3 regions of the Paenibacillus rhizovicinus genome follow, and region 1 is predicted to be linked to each of the others. Evidence: a T-box and tRNA genes for the amino acid it is inferred to sense, from the RefSeq annotation. Region 1 holds a T-box; the other regions hold tRNA genes.
The links. A T-box is a leader RNA that pairs with one kind of tRNA and senses whether it is charged. The one in region 1 lies ahead of leuS (leucine--tRNA ligase), so its partner is inferred to be a tRNA-Leu.

Region 1 (4,168 bases):
TCCGTTGTCGGAGCAGCCGGAGCTGAAGGAGCTGCGTCCGAAACGCGGCGACGAGGTGCATGTTATCCTCGCCCACGACAAGATCGGCCGTCTGGTCGCGAAGGTCGCGTTCGAGGAAGAACTGGCAGAGGTTGCGTTCAACGCACCGAGCTCCTGGCACAACACTTGGGTCGAAGGCTGGGTCACGAAGACGCTCAAAATCGGCTCGTTCGTCATGATCGACGGCGGCGTGCTCGGTTTCGGCGCATACGGCTTCATTCCTGCGGAGGAGCGGACGCGGCTGCTGCGGCTTGGCGAGCGCGTGAAGGCGCGCGTGACGTTCGTCCGCGAGGACGGACGCGTGAACCTGTCGATGAACCAGCGCAAGGAAGTCGGCCGTTTGGAGGATTCCGACCGGATTCTGGCGTTTATGAAAGAACGTCCGAATGGCGGAATGCCGTACTCCGACGAGACGCAGGCCGAGATCATCAAGCAAAAGTTCGGCATCAGCAAAGGCGCGTTCAAGCGTGCCCTGGGTAAATTGATGCGCGACGGGCTTGTGACGCAGGAAGGCAGCTGGACGAAGCTGACGGAGCAGGGCGCTGCGGCATCGGCTGAACCGGCACCGGCATCGAAACCGGGCGTTTCGGAGTAAGGAGGCGGCGTGATGGAAGCATACACGCAGTTTGCAACCGTATATGACCGCTTGATGGCGGACATGCCTTATGGGGAATGGCTTGCATTCGCGGAGGCCTGTTGGAAGCGGTACGGAAAACCGTCGACCGTCGTCGATCTCGGCTGCGGCACGGGCAGCGTATCGATTCCGCTCGCTCGCGCGGGCTATACGGTATACGGGATCGACCTTTCATCCGATATGCTGACGATCGGGCGCGGCAAGCAGGGCGATGCGGTCATCGGCGGAACGGTGACATGGCTGGAGCAGGATATGACGGAATGGGAGATCGGCGAGCCTGCCGACAGCGTGATTTCGTTCTGCGACTGCATCAACTATCTGACCGAGGAAGACGATGTGTTGGCCGCGTTTCAGGCGACATTCGCCGGGTTGAAGCCGGGCGGCGTCTTTCTGTTCGACGTCCATGCGCCGCAAACGCTGCAGCGTTATGCGGAGGAGCAGCCTTTCGTGCTGGACGAGCCGGATGTCGCGTATATCTGGACGAGCGAGCTGGATGAGGAGCGGATGGAAATCGAGCATCGGTTGACGATTTTCGCCGAAGCTTCCGGGGGTCGCGGAGGAACGTTCGCGCGTATCGAGGAAGTGCATGTTCAGCGCGCGTATGACGCGGAATGGATTAAGGAAGCCCTGCTGGCGACCGGCTTCTCGAAGGTGGACGCATTCGGAGACTTCAAGCTGGAATCGCCGGATAACGACACGGAGCGGTTGTTTTTTGCCGCCGTGAAGTGACGGTTGAATTGTCAGCTTGAATAGGAGCTATCCATAGACGTTATGAACAGACAGACATAGGCATGGCCGTCAAGCGCCGCTTGGCGGCTTGTTGTATTATAGGGTCAGTAGGCGTTACAAACCTTGACATGACGCGACACGTTCCATATAATCGAATTATCTATTGAAAAGATGGCGTTGAAGAGGAGCAGTAGCTTTGGAGCGTTAGGACTAGAGAGCCGGCGGGTGGTGGAAGCCGGACCAACGTGAAGCGAACTCGCCTTGGAGCCGCATGCGATCGAATCTCCGATTCGGGAAGCATGCCGTTTCGCCCGCGTTAAGGGTATAGAGTGAGCGGCGGTAAAGAATACCGTCCGTTAACTAGGGTGGTACCACGGGAGCGTAATCCTCTCGTCCCTAGCGATTTCGCTGGGGGCGGGAGGTTTTTTATTGCATTCTGCGGCATGCAGGCATGCTTGCACAGGGTAGAGAACAGGGAGGTAAATCGATTATGACACAGGAACGTCAGGAACAGCAGGGTTATAACCCGCTCGTTATCGAGCCGAAATGGCAGAAGCATTGGGATGAGAACAAATCGTTTAAGACGACGGAGGACGCGGGCAAACCGAAATTTTACGCGCTCGACATGTTCCCGTATCCGTCCGGAGCAGGGCTTCACGTCGGACATCCGGAAGGCTACACGGCGACGGATATCGTCTCGCGTTACAAAAGAATGCGCGGCTACAACGTCCTTCACCCGATGGGCTGGGATGCGTTCGGATTGCCGGCGGAACAGCATGCGCTCGATACAGGCGAGCATCCGCGGGAGATTACGGTCAAGAACATCAACAACTTCCGCCGCCAGATCAAATCGCTCGGCTTCTCGTACGACTGGGACCGCGAATTCAGCACGACGGACCCGGATTACTACAAATGGACGCAGTGGATTTTCATCCAGCTGTTCAATAAAGGGCTTGCTTACGTAGCGGAAGTACCGGTCAACTGGTGTCCGGCGCTTGGCACGGTATTGGCGAACGAAGAGGTTATTAACGGCCTCAGTGAACGAGGCAATCACCCGGTCATCCGCAAACCGATGCGCCAATGGGTGCTTCGGATTACGGAATACGCAGAGCGCCTGCTCGAGGACTTGGAAGAGCTCGACTGGACGGAGAGCATCAAGGACATGCAGCGCAACTGGATCGGTAAATCCACGGGCGCGGAAGTGACGTTCGCGATCGACGGTCACGATGCATCGCTCGTCGTCTTCACGACTCGTCCGGATACGCTGTTCGGCGCTACGTACTGCGTGCTTGCGCCTGAGCATGAGCTGGTGGCTGCGATTACGACGGCGGAACAACAAGCAGCGGTGAAAGACTATCAGGAGACGGCTGCGCGCAAGAGCGATCTGGAGCGTACGGACCTGAACAAAGACAAATCGGGCGTATTCACGGGCGCTTATGCGATCAATCCGATCAACGGCGTACGCGTGCCGATCTGGATTGCCGATTATGTGCTTGCGGGCTACGGGACGGGCGCCATTATGGCGGTTCCCGGCCATGACGAGCGCGACTGGGAGTTCGCGAAGCAGTTCGATCTGCCGATCCTCGAGGTCGTGCAGGGCGGTAACGTGAGCGAAGCGGCGTTCGCCGGCGAAGGACCGCATGTGAATTCGGGCTTCTTGGACGGCCTCGGCACGGAAGAAGCGATCGCGAAGGCGATTGAATGGCTGGAAGCAGAGGGTAAAGGCCAAGGCAAAGTAACGTATCGTCTCCGCGACTGGCTGTTCAGCCGTCAGCGCTATTGGGGCGAGCCGATCCCGATTCTTCACTTGGAAGACGGCACGATGAAGCCGGTTCCGGACGATCAATTGCCGCTTCTGCTGCCGGACGTCGAACAGATCAAGCCGTCTGGCACAGGCGAATCTCCGCTGGCCAACGTGACGGAATGGGTCGAGACGGTCGATCCCGAAACAGGCATGCGCGCGCGCCGCGAGACGAACACGATGCCGCAATGGGCAGGAAGCTGCTGGTATTACCTGCGCTTCATCGATCCGCATAACGCCGAAGAGCTCTGCTCCAAAGAAAAGCAGGCCGAATGGCTTCCGGTCGATCTCTATATCGGCGGCGCCGAGCATGCGGTGCTTCACTTGCTCTATGCGCGTTTCTGGCACAAGGTGCTCTACGATATCGGCGTAGTCGATACGAAAGAGCCGTTCCACAAGCTGGTCAACCAAGGCATGATTCTCGGCACGAACAATGAGAAGATGAGTAAATCCCGCGGCAACGTCATTAATCCGGACGATATCGTGAACGAGTACGGCGCGGATACGCTGCGCATGTACGAAATGTTCATGGGCCCGCTGGAGGCAACGAAGCCTTGGAATACGAACGGCGTAGAAGGCATGTACCGTTTCCTTAGCCGCGTATGGCGCTTGTTCATCGGCGACAACGGCGAGCTGAGCGAGAAAATCGGCGGCGACGCCGCGGATGCGTTCAAGCGCACATGGCACCGCACCGTGAAGAAAGTAACGGACGATTACGAGAACCTGCGTTTCAACACGGCGATCAGCCAATTGATGATCTTCGTGAACGACGCGTACAAAGCGGATTCGCTGCCGCGCGAAGCCGTGGAGCAGTTCGTGCAAATGCTGTCGCCGCTGGCGCCGCATATCGCCGAGGAATTGTGGTCGAAGCTGGGCCGCACCGACGCCTTGTCTTATGCAGCATGGCCGGCTTACGAGGAAGCTTGGACGGTCGATCAAGAAGTCGAGATCGTCGTGCAAGTGAA
Region 2 (4,168 bases), 2.1 Mb from region 1:
AACGGGCAATGACGGCGATCAGTCACAAACATTCGATTTTACCATCACCTTAAACACGGCTGGGGTATACAACTACACCGGTACAGGCGGCGCGGGGAACGGCACGATTACAAGCGGCGATAAGATATCCCTCGCGGGCGGACAGAGCATTACGATAGCAGGTCTGCCTGCTGGCACCACGTATACCGTAGCAGAAGATGACTATGCTGCTACCGGTTATGCAACGACCAAGACGGGCGACACGGGGACGATCGTGACGGACGACTTCCAATCCGCCCAGTTCGTAAACGCTAGAGACGACTGGTTCGGCAGCCTGAAGATTGGAAAGTCTGTAAAGGGCAACGCGGGCGATAAAGCAAGGACGTTCGATTTCACGGTGAACTTGAGCGCAGCTGGCGTATTCAATTACACCGGCGCAGGCGGCGCGGCGAATGGCACGATTGCGAGCGGCGATACGTTCCCTCTCGCTGATGGTCAGAGCATTACGATAGCAGGTCTGCCTAGAGGCACAACGTATAAGGTCGTGGAAGCCAGCTACGCTGCGGACGGATACGCCACGACTAAGACGGGCGAAAGCGGAGCAATCGTAGGCGCGCAGGAGCAAACCGCCACCTTCGTCAACACGAAGAACGTGTGGTACTCGGCAGACGAGGGCCATCTGACGATCAGCAAGACGGTGTCCGGACCGGACGCCGATCTGACGAAGAAATTCAGCTTCACGGTTGATCTGAACGGCGCTCCGGGCACGTACGCATATTCGGGCAGCGGCGGCAGCGGGACGATTCGGAGCGGCGGCACCGTGGCGCTCGCACATGGAGAGGCGATCACGATTGCAGGCCTGCCGCTGGGAACAAGTTATACAGTCGTCGAAGCGGATTATTCCGCGGAGGGATATACGACGACAGACACTGGGGCATCCGGCGTCTTCAACTCGACCGGAACCCAGAGCGCGGCCTTCGTGAACGTCTATGAGGCGAAGAAGCCTGAGCAGCCGACACCGGGCGGCGAGGACGGCGGCAGTAAGGATAACACGGGCGGCGAGGACGGCGGGAAAGACAACGGCAGCAAAGATAACATGAGCGGCGAGGACGGCGGGAAGGACAACGGCAATCAGGATGACAAGGGCGGCGAAGACGGCGGGAAGGACAACGGCAGCAAGGATAACACGGGCGGGAAAAGTGATGGAGGAGGCCAACAACCGGGGAGCGGTAATGGGGGCAGCTCCGGCGGTGCCGGTGACAAATCGACGGATGGCTCGACTGGCGGTAGGACTATCGCAACCGGCAGCGGCGGCAAGACGGACCACAAGGTCCAAACGGGCAAGGACGGCACGCCGAAGACCGGTGACCGCAACGACAGGCAGATAGGTCAATTCGGGTTGATTTTCTTCGGAGCGGCGCTTGCTGCATTAATTGTCGCGAATGTTATCTCGCGTAGAAGAATCGGCAGGAAGCGTTACTAACAAGTAGAGTTCAATAAATAACTTCGACTGGAGGGCCTGTTTAGCGGATAACCGACACCGCAGCAGGTCCTCGTCGCGGAGAGGGGGAACGGCATGAAGCGTAGCAGAGTGCAGCGGAATTTGCTCCTGCTCACAGGCCTATGCATCGTCGGCATCGTCTGCTCGGCATACATGTTTCTGTCCGCCGATCGGGAATATACACAGGGCGATACGGCCTACGATCAGATCCGAGCGTACAACAAGACGCCGAAGCAGATGTCTGCTCCAGCGTCGTTGCCGGCTTCCGGCCAAGAAGAAGCTGTTAATGGCGGGGAACCGGCTGAGGGCGCAGTTGATTTCGCCGCGCTTTCGGACTTGAATCCGGATACGGTGGCCTGGTTAAAGTCCGATAATACGGCGATTGATTACCCGGTCGTGCAAGGGCAAGATAATGCCTACTATCTCGGGCACCTGTTCACGGGCGAGGCGAATCGGATGGGCAGCCTGTTCGTCGATTACCGGACGCCTGGCGACTTCTCCGGGCGAATGACGATTATCTACGGCCATCACATGAATAATGGTTCTATGTTCGCCTCTCTGCTTAAGTATAAGGAGCAGAAGTACTACGATGCTCACAAGCAGATGCAGGTTGAGACGCCGAGCGGCCGTTATACGTTGGAGTTGTTCGCGGGCATCATCGCGGACGGCAAAGAGGAGTTCCTCCGGCGCGACTTCGACGATAACGACGATTATGCGGCCTATATCCATTCGCTGGCCGAAGCGTCGACTTTTCGTTCAGATGTGACAGTGGCGGCGGATGCTAGAATCGTGGCCTTGGTTACTTGTTCTTACGAGTACACGAATGCCAGGTATGCACTGTTCGGGAAGCTAGTTCATGCAGCGGCTTAGCTACATTTAGATGGAATACAGGTTCGAAATTAAGTTGACATTCAATTTCAAAGTATGTTATATTCAAAAAGTCGCTTCTTGCAATGAGGGCGGCAATGCAACAATCGTATGCGGTCATGGCGGAATTGGCAGACGCGCTAGATTCAGGTTCTAGTGTCAGCAATGACGTGGAGGTTCGAGTCCTCTTGACCGCACCACACCTAAAGCGTAACCCTTCATTTATGAAGGGTTTATTTTTTGGTTTTTTACGGCGGAAGGTTGTCTGGGAACGATATGAAGAAATAGTTGACTTTGCCGTGTCATTCATGATATCTTAATAAATGTCGCTTCTAAAGAATTTCGGAAGCGTCATCTATCGGATGTGCGGTCATGGCGGAATTGGCAGACGCGCTAGATTCAGGTTCTAGTGTCAGCAATGACGTGGAGGTTCGAGTCCTCTTGACCGCACCAACTTTAAAACTTCGAAAGCCTTGCTGATGCAAGGCTTTTTCTGTTGGTATGCATCGTGTTTCACGGTGAATAGAAAATATGCTGCGCAGCAGGACAAGAATATCGGATACTCGTCCAAACCAACTGCATCCATTTTCATAGAATGGAAGCATCTAGTTAGGAAAGGGGTTGAAGATTCATAAATGGCACATTTAATCGATTATAACGTAAGCGTCCCTGCAGTCGCAACGAATCAGGTCGCCATAACAGTACCTATGACGCCTACTAAAACCATTTTGGCTGAGCTTGGCATCTACGTGCAGCCGCAGTATGCGAATAACAACCGCGTGCAGCTTATCGCTTCTTTCGGCGCGCAGGGCATAATATTCACGCCAAGCGTGTTGTTCCGCGTTTTCCGCGACACGCAAGAAATCTATTACGGCGTACACGGTCTGGAAACTAATTATGAACATTACGGTTTGGTGACGTTCCAAGTCATCGACATCAATGTACCGGCCGGCGCGCATGGCTATTCTGTCTATTGTGAAAACTTGGATGAAGGCACAGAAGCGCAAATCATCGGACCGATGAACGTAAGCGCGGCTGTATACGCGGTTTAATTAGATTTTTAATTTTTACGAAAGGCCGAACCGCGATTGCGGTCCGGCCTTTGTCATTGTGAATAGTTAGGGAAGAAACTCCATAGCCGTCAGGTTCGTCATGACCTGTTTCAACGGATATACATAATTTTCCCACTTTCCACAAACAATGTGTCTGACGCGTTTAGAAAGAAGGCGAATGTATTGAAGAAGATAACTAAGTTTGCGGTGAGGTGCGCAGTCGCAGCAGCTGTGCTGGCCATGGCGCTCATCCATGTTCCGGAACAAATGAACAACGCTGAGGCAGTAGGGAAAGAAGCAGCCGAAATGAAAGGCCACCGCCAAGTGGCCATCGTCATCGACGACTTCGGCAACGGCATGACGGGCACGCCGGAAATGATGCAGCTTCCCGTGAAATTCACGACGGCGGTCATGCCATTCATGCCGACGACGAAGCAGGACGCGGAGCTTGCGCACAAGCTCGGCAACGATGTGATCGTGCACATGCCGATGGAGCCGGTCAGGGGCAAGCCAGAGTGGCTCGGACCCGGGGCCATAATGACGTCGATGAGCGAAGCGGAGATCCGCAAGCGGGTGGAAGCCGCCATAGATGACGTTCCTTTCGCAGTCGGCATGAACAATCATATGGGCTCCAAAGTAACTGCCGACGAACGGGTCATGCGGGTCGTCCTGACCGTCGTGAAGGAAAGAGGCTTATTCTTCCTCGACAGCCGGACGACTTACAAGACGGTGCTGCCGAAGCTGACAGCCGAATTAGGCGTACCTCTCT
Region 3 (4,168 bases), 2.1 Mb from region 1:
TCGCCGATGGCGACGCCGATCAAACGAGGCGCTTGCGCATTCCAGGCTTTATCGGCTTTGGCCGCAGGCGGCGTCGGTTTAGCAGGCTTCCCCGTAGAGGATTCCGTCGTCGCATCCGGATCGGTCGCGGAGCCGTCGTCTTCGAGCGGGTCTTTCACGGCGATGACGTCGCCTTTGTCCTTCGTGTTGTACGTTTTCTGAGGGCTGTCCGATTCTTGGCCCGAATAGGCTTGCTGCACGTCGACGACATCGTCGTCCTGCGCGGGATGGGACACGCCTGCAACGCTCAGCTGGCAGCCCGTTACGGAGAGGACTAACAAGGCGACGGCTGCCGTATGGACGGCGTGCTTGGTATAGTTGGGTTTCATGGCACGATACCTCCTTAAGATGAAGCGGGATAGAGTCGTTCAAGCCGTTGTACTATGTAGACGTTTGATTTGGAAGAAAGTTGCAAATAAATCAGTTGAGAGCATACAATTCATGCCTTCAGTTGCATGCATCCCTATCCATATGGTACCTTTAACGGAAAAGATTTTGGTGGAGGGAACGCGAGTGGAACTGTTAAAAGAACGCATTCTGCGCGAAGCTTCGATAATTAATCAAGACGTCCTGAAGCTGGACGCACTGCTGAATCATCAGGTCGATCCGCAGTTAACGCTGGAGATGGGCAAGGAATTCGCGCGCCTGTACGCCGAGACGCCCATCACGAAAGTTATAACCGTCGAGTCTTCCGGCATCCCGGTCGCTTTCACGGCCGCAATGGCGCTGAACGTGCCGCTCGTATTCGCCCGCCGCAAGAAAACGCTGATCGCCGATCCGGATTCATACTCCGAACGCGTCCCGTCGTTTACCAAGGGCATCGTAACGGACATCATGGTATCCCGTCAATTCTTGTCGCCGGACGATACGGTGCTGTTCATTGACGATATTATTGCTAACGGAGACGCTGCCAGAGGCTTGATCAAGATCATCGAGCGTTCCGGCGCGAAGCTTGCAGGTCTCGGCATCGTCGTGGAGAAATCATTCCAAGCCGGCGCGCGGACGATCCGCGAGCAGGGCATCCGGGTCGAATCGCTTGCGAAGATCGCGTCGCTCGAAGGCGGCAAAATCCGATTCGAACAATAGGTTCCACAATCAACATCTTTCCGAGATTCGCGTTTTGACTTATAATGTTCATAAGTACAGATGGGGGAGGCAGAAAACATGGCTAATCTATCAGCTGAGTATTTATTAACCAAGTTGTCGGACGCGAAAAACCACTTTGAACGTGCGCTCGACTGCAAGCATACGGAGTTCGACGATTTGTATCCTTATATGATCGAGCATCCCCAATTTTTCTGGTACAAACGGTACGTCGCATGGTCGGAGCTGCTCACGATCGTGAAGCTCTCGGAAGAGCTTGAAATCGACTGGAAAGAAAGCTTCACGGAGAAACAGGCGGAATACGTTACGAGCCGGGTCATGTCATCCCGCGTGCTGGACGAATGGTACGAAACGAACGATTCCAAGGAACATGTCAGCTAAATCGGAAATGAAGGGGAACCTCAGTGCCTGCGCTTGCCGCGGCATTGAGGTTCTTTTAACCATCGGCGAAGCATCGGAGGACGCGTATGATCACGGAAGAACAATTGGACCGCTATCGGATCGAAGGGACGCCCGTGCGGGTCGTTCGCGACAACATTGAAATCAATGATGTGCTCGGCATTGTCGTTGCCTGGGATGCGGAGAGCGTCGTCATTCGCAAGCGGAACCGCAAGGTCGTTAAGTTAAGCCGCAGCTATGTGTATGAGCCTGTAACAGCACCGCGCAGCGAAGTATAACAGAGCCGTTATATTGTTAGAAAATTAGAACATTATCGCGTTCCTTGACTTCGATGAACTCGGATGATATTATAAGAAACGTGATTGCGACGCTGTCGCAGTCGATCTGCCAGATGCGGTCGTGGCGGAATTGGCAGACGCGCTAGATTCAGGTTCTAGTGGTGTAACAGCCGTGGAGGTTCGAGTCCTCTCGACCGCACCAACTTAATAATTAATCAGCTCTTGAATCGGTCCTTTTGACGGTTCAGGAGCTTTTTTTATTTGAGAATAATCGGAAAATGCACTTACATCAAGTGGTTTAAATAAAACTATACACCGTGTTAATAATCTCTAGGTTGAACCTATTCGTATTAATAATACAATGTACATGATAATGGAGATATCGTTTTGGGGGCGTACCGCCTAAACTTAGAGAAACAGGAGATGGCTATGACTAATCAAAAAGGCTCGAAAGAATCTCTACATGACATTATTTTTGAATGTAAACAGCTTATTCTGAAGTTTGAAGAATTATATGCGGAAAAGTCGAATGTGAATACGGATGATCTCCATGTACAGCATCAGCAACATAATGAAATTACCGAATTATCGGACCAGATTCTAGACGATATTGATCTTATTAAAATGGAACTCCACAACGTCCAAAAGCTGACGGATGGAATTCCGAATGATTTACAAGGTTAAGCGTACAGGTTATTATTTATAACTTCACTCGCCTTTGGAAATGCCCGTTACGCGAAATAGCAGACCGCTGATATTCATGTATTGCGTAAGTCCTCAAAGTCTTTCGTCTCTGTTAGTTGGAGGCGAAAGACTTTTTTTGCATTTCGTCATGGTTGGAATGGGTCAGCTGTAGTTATCCGCAAACGGAATGGCATCCATAAGATTTAGAGCGATTGGCCAGAGGGGGTTCGGAAACAAGTGTGAATGGAACGATGAAAGAATCGTATCCGAGTCGGCCTTCCAAGTTCATCAAGTGTTTAATAGAACTGCACACCGTGTTAACAATCTCTCGATTGATCACTCTCATTTTAATCATATATTATTCATGATTATGGAGAAATCGTTATGAGAAGCTCATTTTTAGAAGTTGATTGAGCAATGGATGAGCACTATTTTCGGAAGAAATGCATGATTTGAGAGAGGGAGTGACCCGAGAATGACCCAGAACAAACCACCAAATATAAAAAGGAAGTTTTTCATTCCCGTTTTGCAGCGCTTCGCTGGGGAAAAACACCACAAGATCGATGAAAGCTGGCGAAGTGGGCACCAGTCGACAGTTCCGGCATCTATCGACATCCAAGACCCGGTCATTCTGAAACAATGTGATGATCGATCCTGACGTTGGACGAAGTGCGGCTTATACAGTCTGTTCAGCCGCTCGTGCGCCAGTATATCGAAGAAATCGTGGACGGTTTTTACCAAACGATAACAGGGATAGAATCGCTTCAAGCGATCATTACAAGCAACAGTACGGTCGAACGGCTGAGGCAAACGCTGAAGTCGCATCTGATCGAGATGTCCAGCGGGCGAATTGACGAGGAATACCTGCAAAAGAGGATGCGCGTCGCCGATGAGCATAGCCGGATCGGACTCGAACCGAAATGGTACATGGGTGCGTTCCAGAACTTGCAGAACACGCTGATGCTCATCGTAAACCGTAACGTCGAAGACCGCGAGGAAAGCCTGCGCATCAGCAAGGCGATTACGAAAATTCTCAATTTCGAGCAGCAAATCGTGCTGGAGGCGTACGAGAAGGAAAACGTCCGGCAGCGGCAACTGCAGTACGAACAGGTCCAAGAGGAATTAAAGCGGAAAATTAACCACGGTCAGCGAAGAGATGGCGGCTATGTCCGAGCAGACGAGCGCTTCGGTGCAAAATTCGATCGCGGCAGCGGACGATGTGAACCGTTCCGTCGAACGCAGCGCCGAGGCGTCCCGCGAGACGCAGTCGCTCGCCGCAGAAGGGCAATACCAATTGACCGCGTTGGAGGAGAATATCGGCAATCTATCAACGCTCGGCGACGGCTGACGCGCTGGTCGTGCAACTCACTTCGTCGGTCACTCAGATCGGTCGCGTCGTCAACATTGTGCAGGAGATTGCTAGCCAGACGAATTTGCTGGCGCTGAATTCGGCGATCGAAGCGGCCCGGGCGGGCGAGTACGGCAAAGGCTTCGCGGTGGTCTCCGACGAAGTGCGCAAGCTGTCGGATCAAACGAAACAATCGGTCGATCAGATCAAAGCATATATCGGGGAACGAGCGATTTTGCCGCCAAGGTTGCCGACGAAATCCATCAGGCGAACAGGATTATCGAGTTGAGCAAATCCGAGGCGAAGGCAACGGAAG

Region 2: it encodes a tRNA-Leu, which carries the amino acid that the T-box ahead of leuS (leucine--tRNA ligase) is inferred to sense. The anticodon was not compared.
Region 3: it encodes a tRNA-Leu, which carries the amino acid that the T-box ahead of leuS (leucine--tRNA ligase) is inferred to sense. The anticodon was not compared.

What each region holds. Positions count from the first base shown of each region.
Region 1 covers NZ_CP048286.1:1,337,067-1,341,234, reverse strand. Annotated here, with positions in the region: gene GZH47_RS06230 (CvfB family protein) at 1-634, shown strand, start outside; gene GZH47_RS06225 (class I SAM-dependent DNA methyltransferase) at 647-1,402, shown strand; T-box leader at 1,571-1,803, shown strand; gene leuS (leucine--tRNA ligase) at 1,893-4,168, shown strand, end outside.
Region 2 covers NZ_CP048286.1:6,296,421-6,300,588, forward strand. Annotated here, with positions in the region: gene GZH47_RS28105 (beta strand repeat-containing protein) at 1-1,462, shown strand, start outside; gene srtB (class B sortase) at 1,556-2,350, shown strand; tRNA gene GZH47_RS28115 (tRNA-Leu) at 2,461-2,547, shown strand; tRNA gene GZH47_RS28120 (tRNA-Leu) at 2,714-2,800, shown strand; gene GZH47_RS28125 (exosporium protein C) at 2,983-3,399, shown strand; gene GZH47_RS28130 (divergent polysaccharide deacetylase family protein) at 3,667-4,168, shown strand, end outside.
Region 3 covers NZ_CP048286.1:6,288,293-6,292,460, forward strand. Annotated here, with positions in the region: gene GZH47_RS28055 (hypothetical protein) at 1-368, opposite strand, end outside; gene GZH47_RS28060 (xanthine phosphoribosyltransferase) at 553-1,125, shown strand; gene GZH47_RS28065 (hypothetical protein) at 1,204-1,524, shown strand; gene GZH47_RS28070 (hypothetical protein) at 1,611-1,820, shown strand; tRNA gene GZH47_RS28075 (tRNA-Leu) at 1,936-2,022, shown strand; gene GZH47_RS28080 (hypothetical protein) at 2,250-2,504, shown strand; gene GZH47_RS34705 (hypothetical protein) at 2,980-3,162, shown strand; partial or broken gene GZH47_RS34710 (protoglobin domain-containing protein) at 3,204-3,524, shown strand; gene GZH47_RS33905 (hypothetical protein) at 3,670-3,852, shown strand; partial or broken gene GZH47_RS34775 (methyl-accepting chemotaxis protein) at 3,908-4,052, shown strand; gene GZH47_RS28100 (hypothetical protein) at 4,138-4,168, shown strand, end outside.